DNA from 4 places in the Klebsiella sp. RIT-PI-d genome. Region 1 is predicted to be linked to each of the others. Evidence: predicted binding sites of a transcription regulator. Region 1 holds the regulator's gene; each other region holds the start of a gene.

Region 1 (2,207 bases):
CGCCCGGACAATCAGTGTTTTTTCAGTTTATCTTTATGTTTGGTCAGCTGTCGCGCGAGCTTATCAATTAAACCGTCGATAGCTGCATACATGTCCTGCCCTTCCGCACTGGCATGAATTTCCCCCCCGTTAACATGCAGGGTGGCATCCGAAATGTGAGTCACTTTCTCCACTTTCAACACAATGTAGACCTGATTGATGCGGTCAAAATACTGTTCCAGCTTAGCAAATTTCGTGCTGACAAAATCGCGAAGTCCATCAGTAATCTCGACATTGTGTCCAGTGATATTGAGCTGCATAGTGTCTTCCTTATCGGTTGGGTCATACCAGCTGCTTACGCTGGTTAGACGGCGGAATGGATAAAGACTCTCGATACTTCGCCACGGTACGACGTGCAACCATGATCCCCTGATCGGACAGCATTGTGGTTAATTTGCTGTCGCTCAGCGGTTTCGCGGGGTTCTCCGCAGCGATTAACTTTTTCACCAGCGCACGAATCGCGGTCGACGAGGCTTCGCCACCGCCTTCGGTATTTACATGGCTGGAGAAAAAATATTTCAGTTCAAAAATGCCGCGCGGGCTATGCAAATACTTCTGCGTAGTTACGCGAGATATCGTGGATTCATGCATCTCAACGGCCTGGGCGATATCGGCCAGCACCATGGGTTTCATATACTCTTCACCCTGCTCAAAAAACGCCTGCTGCTGCTCAACAATGCAGCGGCTAACGCGTAGCAGCGTATCATTGCGACTCTCCAGGCTTTTAATCAGCCACTTCGCTTCCTGGAGATTACTGCGGATGTACTGGTTATCTGCATCGTTGCGGTTACTGCCGCTCATCGCGGCATAGTGCTGATTAATTTGCAGGCGTGGAATGCTATCGGAATTCAGCTCGACCAGCCATTGACCGTTCACTTTGCGCACCAGCACATCCGGGATCACATACTCCGGCTCTCCGGTCTGGATCGACTGGCCAGGGCGCGGGTCCAGAGACTGAATAAAATTCACTGCATCTTTGAGTACGTCTTCTTTAAGACGCGTAACGCGCATTAAAGTTCGGAAATCATGATTGGCGAGAAGATCAAGGTGATTACTGATGATCAACTGTGCTTCAGCGATCCACGGCGTATTTTTAGCAAACTGCGAAAGCTGGATCAGCAGGCAGTCGCGCAGATCTTTGGCGGCAACACCGACAGGATCGAATCGCTGTACCCGCTTGAGTACCGCTTCCACTTCGTCAAGCCCAATGTCGCCATCGCCCATACTGTCGAGAATGTCCTCGACAGAGAGGGTCAGGTAGCCGGTGTCATCTACCGCATCGACGATCGACGTGGCAATCGCCCGATCGGTGTCGGTGAAAGGCGTCAGTTCAACCTGCCACATCAGATAATCCTGCAAGGACTGGGTGGTTTCGCCCTGATAAACGGGTAATTCGTCGTCCTGGTAATCCACGCCGTTACCGGAAGGCGTTCCGGCGGTGTAGATTTCGTCCCAGCTGGCATCCAGCGGCAGCTCTTCGGGCATCTCTTTTTGTTCCAGCGCGTCCACGCTGTCCAGCGTTTCGTTATCCGGAGATTCTTTGGCATCTATCTCTTCATGAAGATCGGTTTGCTCAAGCAGTGGATTGCTTTCCAGCGCCTGTTGAAGTTCCTGCTGTAATTCCAGCGTTGAGAGTTGCAGCAGGCGAATGGCCTGTTGTAACTGCGGCGTCATAGCAAGCTGTTGACTAAACCTTAATTGCAAACCTTGCTTCATATTCAGAGCGATTCTCTCCCGAGTTTACGTCGCTGACTTCTTACGCTTTATTCATCAGGCCGCTTCCGGGGCATGACGAGGATAGGATAAACACACCCTATCAGAGTCTGAAGTCTTCCCCAAGATATACGCGCTTAACCTGTTCGTCTTTAAGGATTTCGTCTGGCTTACCGTGCGCAATCAGATGGCCCTGGCTCACAATATAAGCGCGTTCGCACACCGCTAACGTTTCGCGCACGTTATGATCGGTAATCAGCACGCCAAGACCACTGTCGCGCAGATGCTCGATAATGTGTTTGATGTCGATAACGGAAATGGGATCAACACCGGCAAACGGTTCATCGAGCAGGATAAATTTAGGATTTGCGGCCAGCGCACGGGCGATTTCCACGCGGCGACGTTCACCGCCGGAGAGCGCCTGACCCAGACTGTCGCGCAGGTGTTCAATATGG
Region 2 (2,207 bases), on a different contig from region 1:
AGCTACAACTCTGCCGATCGCTACAATAAAAATCATCTGGTGCCGTTTGGCGAGTTTGTGCCGCTGGAAACGATCCTGCGTCCGCTGGCACCGTTCTTCGATCTGCCGATGTCCTCTTTCAGCCGTGGCCCCTATGTTCAGCCGCCGCTGTCAGTGAATGGCTATAAACTGACGGCCGCCATCTGCTATGAAATTATTCTCGGTGAGCAGGTGCGGGATAACTTCCGTGCACAGAATGATTTCCTGCTGACCATCTCCAATGATGCGTGGTTCGGTAAATCAATCGGCCCGTGGCAGCATTTCCAGATGGCGCGGATGCGTGCGCTGGAACTGGCCCGTCCGTTGTTACGCAGTACCAACAATGGGATTACGGCGGTGATTGGCGCGGACGGCAACGTTCAGGCAATGATCCCGCAGTTTAGCCGCCAGGTGTTGACCGCCAGCGTCACGCCCACCACCGGCCTGACGCCTTACGCACGGACCGGTCACTGGCCGCTGTGGGTCCTTACCGCGCTGTTTGGTTTTGGCGCACTGGTGATGAGTTTGCGCCAGCGTCGTACATAATCGACTTTCTGCCTGCAATGCCCGGCGGCTTATGGTTGCCGGGCCTGTAACGTCTGCCCCTGCATTACACATTCTCCGCCACTTCTGGCACATCCTTTGCTTAATATCTCAGGCTGGCTGCAAAAAGGTCGTCAGGTATAACCCGGTCGCACTAGTTTAGCGCACCGGTAGCACCCTGAACGTGCAAGCCCCTATTTTTGCCTCCAAATGGTGCGGAGTACTTCGCAAAAATAAACAATATCGCAGCAAAATCTTTACATTAAGCCAGACTAAATGTTAACAAATAGCCATAACACTGCACGCTTAAGTTGCAGGACAACACAACACTCACAATGGGTATCAATAGCGTCCCGGCGCTGACGATAAAAAGGAGTTGGATATGCAATTACGTAAACTGGCCACGGCAATGCTGGTAATGGGCGTCTCAGCGGGCGTGGTCCACGCAGAGGATGCCGCGCCGGCGGCGGGCAGTACGCTGGATAAAATCGCTAAAAACGGCGTTATCGTTGTTGGCCATCGTGAATCTTCCGTCCCGTTCTCCTACTATGATAACCAGCAGAAAGTGGTCGGTTATTCTCAGGATTACTCAAATGCCATTGTTGAAGCGGTCAAGAAAAAGCTTAACAAACCAGATCTACAAGTGAAGCTTATCCCTATCACCTCCCAGAACCGTATTCCGCTGCTGCAAAATGGCACCTTCGATTTTGAATGCGGCTCTACCACTAATAACCTTGAGCGGCAGAAACAGGCTGCCTTCTCCGATACTATCTTTGTCGTCGGCACCCGTCTGTTGGCTAAAAAAGGCGGCAATGTTAAAGATTTTGCAGACCTGAAAGGTAAAGCGGTTGTGGTTACCTCAGGCACCACCTCAGAAGTGCTGCTGCATAAGCTCAACGAAGAACAGAAAATGGATATGCGCATCATCAGCGCCAAAGATCACGGTGACTCCTTCCGTACCCTGGAAAGCGGTCGCGCCGTGGCCTTTATGATGGATGATGCCCTGCTGGCGGGCGAACGTGCCAAAGCCAAAAAACCGGACAACTGGGAAATCGTTGGCAAACCGCAATCTCAGGAAGCCTACGGCTGTATGCTGCGTAAAGACGATGCGCAATTTAAAAAGCTGATGGATGACACCATTGCCCAGGCGCAGACTTCAGGCGAAGCCGAAAAATGGTTTGATAAATGGTTTAAAAATCCTATCCCACCGAAAAACCTGAATATGAACTTTGCCCTCTCTGACGAGATGAAAGCCCTGTTCAAAGAGCCGAATGACAAAGCGTTAAACTAATTAAAAAGAACCAGGGGCAGGATTGCCTGCCCTCTCGATTGCTGAACAGCATGGACAGACTATACGTCGGGGGGTCGTTCCCCACCTGACGCGAAAACCGCAGTACGCTGTTCACCGATCTTCGAGGGTAGCGCTGCTACCCTTTTTTTCTGGAGTAGATGTATGTCCATAGACTGGAACTGGGGTATTTTTTTACAGCAGGCCCCTTTCGGTAACACGACGTATCTGGGCTGGCTGTGGAACGGCTTCCAGGTCACCGTTGCGTTATCGATTACCGCCTGGATCATTGCCTTTTTAGTCGGTTCGCTGTTTGGCATTTTGCGCACCGTACCCAACCGTTTTCTCTCCGCCATCG
Region 3 (2,207 bases), on a different contig from region 1:
GGTCGCGTCGAGGTTAACGAACAGGTCAAATACCTGATCGACAACCCAGTCAGGACGCGCGCCCGGACGGTCAACTTTGTTGATAACAACAATAGGCTTCAGGCCATGAGCAAAGGCTTTTTTGGTCACGAAGCGCGTCTGCGGCATCGGACCATCCATTGCATCAACAACCAGCAGCACGGAGTCTACCATGGACATGACGCGCTCAACTTCACCACCAAAGTCGGCGTGCCCCGGGGTATCAACGATGTTGATACGGTAGTCATTCCATTTGATAGCGGTGTTTTTAGCGAGGATGGTAATTCCACGCTCTTTCTCCAAATCGTTGGAGTCCATCACACGCTCTTGAGTTTCGGCACGCTCACCGAAAGTACCAGATTGTTGGAGCAGCTTGTCAACCAGGGTAGTTTTACCATGGTCAACGTGAGCAATGATGGCGATGTTACGCAAATTTTCGATCACAACTTTGCCTCAGGCATTAGGAATAGCGCGTCATTGTACACGGATTAATCGCACTACAAAACAGGATCACAAAGATCCTCCGCAAACAACTGTTGCAGAGTTTGTTTGTGATCGCTTTCACGAAGCGAAATAGGGCCGCTTTAACGCAAATTGCACCAGTATGGTGCTCAATATTAGCATCGAAGCACTATACTGGTGCAATATGACGATACTGGTGCAGCCTATTTGCACTATGGTGTGCATGATAGCGCCTTTTGGGGGGCATTTGAAAGTTGGCACAGATTTCGCTTTATCTTTTTTAACACGATAACGCCAGTCAGGCTGTTTTGAATACCTCGTTACCACGACGACAATGACCGAATCCGGGGAGAGTTAAGTATGTCCGCTGAACACGTTTTGACGATGCTGAATGAACATGAAGTGAAGTTTGTCGATTTGCGCTTCACCGATACCAAAGGTAAAGAACAGCACGTCACGATTCCTGCGCATCAGGTAAATGCCGAATTCTTCGAAGAAGGCAAAATGTTTGATGGCTCCTCGATTGGTGGCTGGAAAGGTATTAACGAATCAGACATGGTGCTGATGCCGGATTCCTCTACTGCGCTCATTGACCCGTTTTATGAAGAATCGACCCTGATCATTCGTTGCGACATTCTGGAGCCAGGCACGCTGCAAGGCTACGACCGCGACCCGCGTTCCATTGCTAAGCGCGCTGAAGAATACCTGCGCTCTACCGGTATTGCAGATACCGTCCTGTTTGGGCCGGAACCTGAATTCTTCCTTTTTGACGATATCCGCTTTGGCGCATCTATCTCCGGTTCCCATGTGGCTATCGACGATATCGAAGGTGCCTGGAACTCATCGACCAAATACGAAGGCGGTAACAAAGGCCATCGTCCGGGCGTGAAAGGCGGTTATTTCCCGGTTCCACCAGTCGATTCTTCACAGGACATCCGCTCTACCATGTGTTTGATCATGGAAGAAATGGGTCTGGTCGTTGAAGCGCATCACCACGAAGTGGCGACGGCGGGTCAGAACGAAATCGCCACCCGCTTTAACACCATGACCAAAAAAGCGGACGAAATTCAGATCTACAAATATGTGGTGCACAACGTTGCTCACCGCTTCGGTAAAACCGCGACCTTTATGCCTAAACCGATGTTTGGCGACAACGGTTCCGGTATGCACTGCCATATGTCACTGTCTAAAAACGGCACCAACCTGTTCTCTGGCGATAAATACGCCGGTCTGTCTGAGCAGGCGCTGTTCTATATCGGCGGCGTAATCAAACATGCCAAAGCGATTAACGCCCTTGCAAACCCAACGACCAACTCCTATAAGCGTCTGGTCCCGGGCTACGAAGCACCGGTAATGCTGGCCTACTCTGCCCGTAACCGTTCAGCGTCTATCCGTATCCCGGTGGTATCTTCGCCGAAAGCGCGTCGTATTGAAGTACGCTTCCCGGACCCGGCAGCTAACCCGTACCTGTGCTTTGCCGCTCTTCTGATGGCCGGCCTTGATGGTATCAAGAACAAGATCCACCCGGGCGAAGCAATGGACAAAAACCTGTATGACCTGCCGCCGGAAGAAGCGAAAGAGATCCCACAGGTTGCAGGCTCTCTGGATGAAGCCCTGAAAGAGCTGGATCTGGACCGTGAGTTCCTGACTGCAGGTGGCGTATTCACCAACGAAGCCATTGATGCTTACATTGCCCTGCGCCGTGAAGAAGATGATCGCGTACGCAT
Region 4 (2,207 bases), 470 kb from region 1:
CTCCACTGCGCGTCGCCCGGGCCAGCACCACCGCCCGGTGTATAGCGTGTTCTAGTTCGCGCACGTTACCCGGCCAGGCGTAGCTCAACAAATGTGCCCTTGCGCCAGGGCTTAGAACCACGCGCGACAGCCCGAGCCGCACGCGACACTGTTCACAAAAATAACCCGCCAGCAAAATCACATCGTCACCTCTGTCCCGCAGTGGCGGAACAGAGAGGGGGAAAACGCTAAGACGGTGAAACAGATCGGCACGAAAACGCCCGGCAAGCACTTCCTCACGCAGGTCGCGATTGGTGGCGGCCAGCACGCGGACGTCTACCCGCAGACTGCGATCGTCGCCCACGCGCTGGATATCGCCGTACTGAAGAACGCGCAATAGCTTGGCCTGAAGCGCCAGCGACAGTTCACCAATCTCATCAAGAAACAGCGTGCCATTATCGGCCATTTCAAATTTGCCGCTGCGATGACTGATAGCCCCGGTAAATGCGCCTTTTACGTGACCAAACAACTCGCTTTCTGCCACACTTTCAGGCAGCGCCGCGCAGTTAAGATAGACCAGTTGACTGGCCGCCCGCGCCGATCCTTCATGGATAGCTTTTGCCACCAGCTCCTTACCGGTACCGGTTTCTCCGCCGATCAATACGTTAAGATCGGACGCGGCGACAATGGAAATTTCTTTTTTTAGCTGCACCATATTTTCAGACAGGCCGATCATCTCCTGCCCCGCCGTCTGCCCGTAGCCGCGCGTTTCGCCCGGTAATATGTTCTGGCTTTCAAGCTGGGCGATCAGCAGCGCATTATTCAGCGCGCCGGCGACCAGCGCGGCGATCAGACGTAACTCTTCGTCGCTAAAGGCATCAAAACGGTCGGCAGACATGCCGTCGAGCGTTAGCGCCCCAATCAGGTTTTGTCCGGCAAACAGCGGCAGGCCAACGCAGGCGTGAACTTTCAGGCTTTCCTGGCCGGGGATCAGCCCGTCGTACGGGTCCGGAAGCGTGCTGTCAGCCGGGAATCGCACCACGTCACCCGCCCGGGCAATCGCTTCCAAACGCGGATGTTCGGCCAGCGCAAAGCGTCGTCCAGGCACATCCGGCGCCAGACCGTCGATTGCCAGCGGAATAAACTGATGCGCCTCGTAGCGCAGCAGGGCAGAGGCATCGCATCCTAATGCCTGGCGTAGTGTCGCGATCACTCTGGCAAAGCGATCCTGATGTCCGATATCTCGCTGTAGCTCAATGGCAATTTTCGCCAGTACCTCAACAGAAAAGCCCATGTTGCCTCATTGTCTTTTTGACTATTGTCAGTGTCATATTGACTGTCCTGATAATAGTCATTTTGACACCATCAACACAAGGCATAAATAATTTATCCTTTTAAAACAATAAATTAAAAACTGGCACGCTTATTGATAATAGCTATACATCGTTTCTACATATTTTGCTTACGTTAGAGGTTGTTATGGCTATTCAGGTAAAAAATAATATTCAGTGGGTTGGGCAACGCGACTGGGAAGTGCGTGATTTTCACGGTACAGAATACAAAACGCTACGCGGCAGCAGTTATAACAGCTACCTGATCCAGGAAGGCAAAAACGTGCTAATTGATACCGTCGATCATAAATTCAGCCGGGAATTTGTGCAGAACCTGCGAGCAGAGATCGATCTGGCAAAAATCGACTATATCGTGATTAACCATGCCGAAGAAGATCACGCCGGGGCGCTAACTGAACTCATGTCTTATATTCCGGACACGCCAATTTACTGTACTGCCAATGCCATCGATTCTATTAACGGCCACCATCATCATCCGGAATGGAATTTCAATGTAGTAAAGACCGGTGAGGCGCTGGATATTGGCAACGGTAAACAGCTTATCTTTGTTGAAACACCAATGCTGCACTGGCCGGACAGCATGATGACCTATATGACCGGCGACGCTGTGCTGTTCAGTAATGACGCTTTTGGCCAGCATTATTGTGACGAACGTCTGTTTAACGATGAGGTGGATCAGGGCGAACTGTTTGAACAGTGCCAGCGCTACTATGCCAATATCCTGACGCCGTTCAGCCGTCTGGTGACGCCAAAAATTACGGAGATTTTAGGCTTTAACCTGCCGGTCGACATGATTGCCACCTCGCATGGGGTGGTCTGGCGCGATAACCCAACGCAAATCGTCGAACTGTATCTGCAATGGGCGGCAGATTATCA

Evidence for each region. The regulator sigma-54, encoded in region 1, starts transcription at its own class of promoters, with help from an activator protein. The targets are predictions, from matches to a motif close to GTTGGCACANNTTTCGCTNT.
Region 2: AC791_RS08420 (amino acid ABC transporter substrate-binding protein) is a predicted target of sigma-54. The motif match lies at 648-667, and genes of this name have one in related genera.
Region 3: glnA (glutamate--ammonia ligase) is a predicted target of sigma-54. The motif match lies at 734-753, and genes of this name have one in related genera.
Region 4: norV (anaerobic nitric oxide reductase flavorubredoxin) is a predicted target of sigma-54. The motif match lies at 1,425-1,444, and genes of this name have one in related genera.

The regions. Positions count from the first base shown of each region.
Region 1 is NZ_LGIT01000003.1:476,532-478,738, reverse strand. It holds gene hpf (ribosome hibernation promoting factor) at 12-299, opposite strand; gene rpoN (RNA polymerase factor sigma-54) at 322-1,755, opposite strand; gene lptB (LPS export ABC transporter ATP-binding protein) at 1,856-2,207, opposite strand, start outside.
Region 2 is NZ_LGIT01000009.1:389,982-392,188, reverse strand. It holds gene lnt (apolipoprotein N-acyltransferase) at 1-564, shown strand, start outside; gene AC791_RS08420 (amino acid ABC transporter substrate-binding protein) at 944-1,852, shown strand; gene gltJ (glutamate/aspartate ABC transporter permease GltJ) at 2,015-2,207, shown strand, end outside.
Region 3 is NZ_LGIT01000007.1:76,702-78,908, forward strand. It holds gene typA (ribosome-dependent GTPase TypA) at 1-462, opposite strand, end outside; gene glnA (glutamate--ammonia ligase) at 841-2,207, shown strand, end outside.
Region 4 is NZ_LGIT01000003.1:7,712-9,918, forward strand. It holds gene norR (nitric oxide reductase transcriptional regulator NorR) at 1-1,273, opposite strand, end outside; gene norV (anaerobic nitric oxide reductase flavorubredoxin) at 1,459-2,207, shown strand, end outside.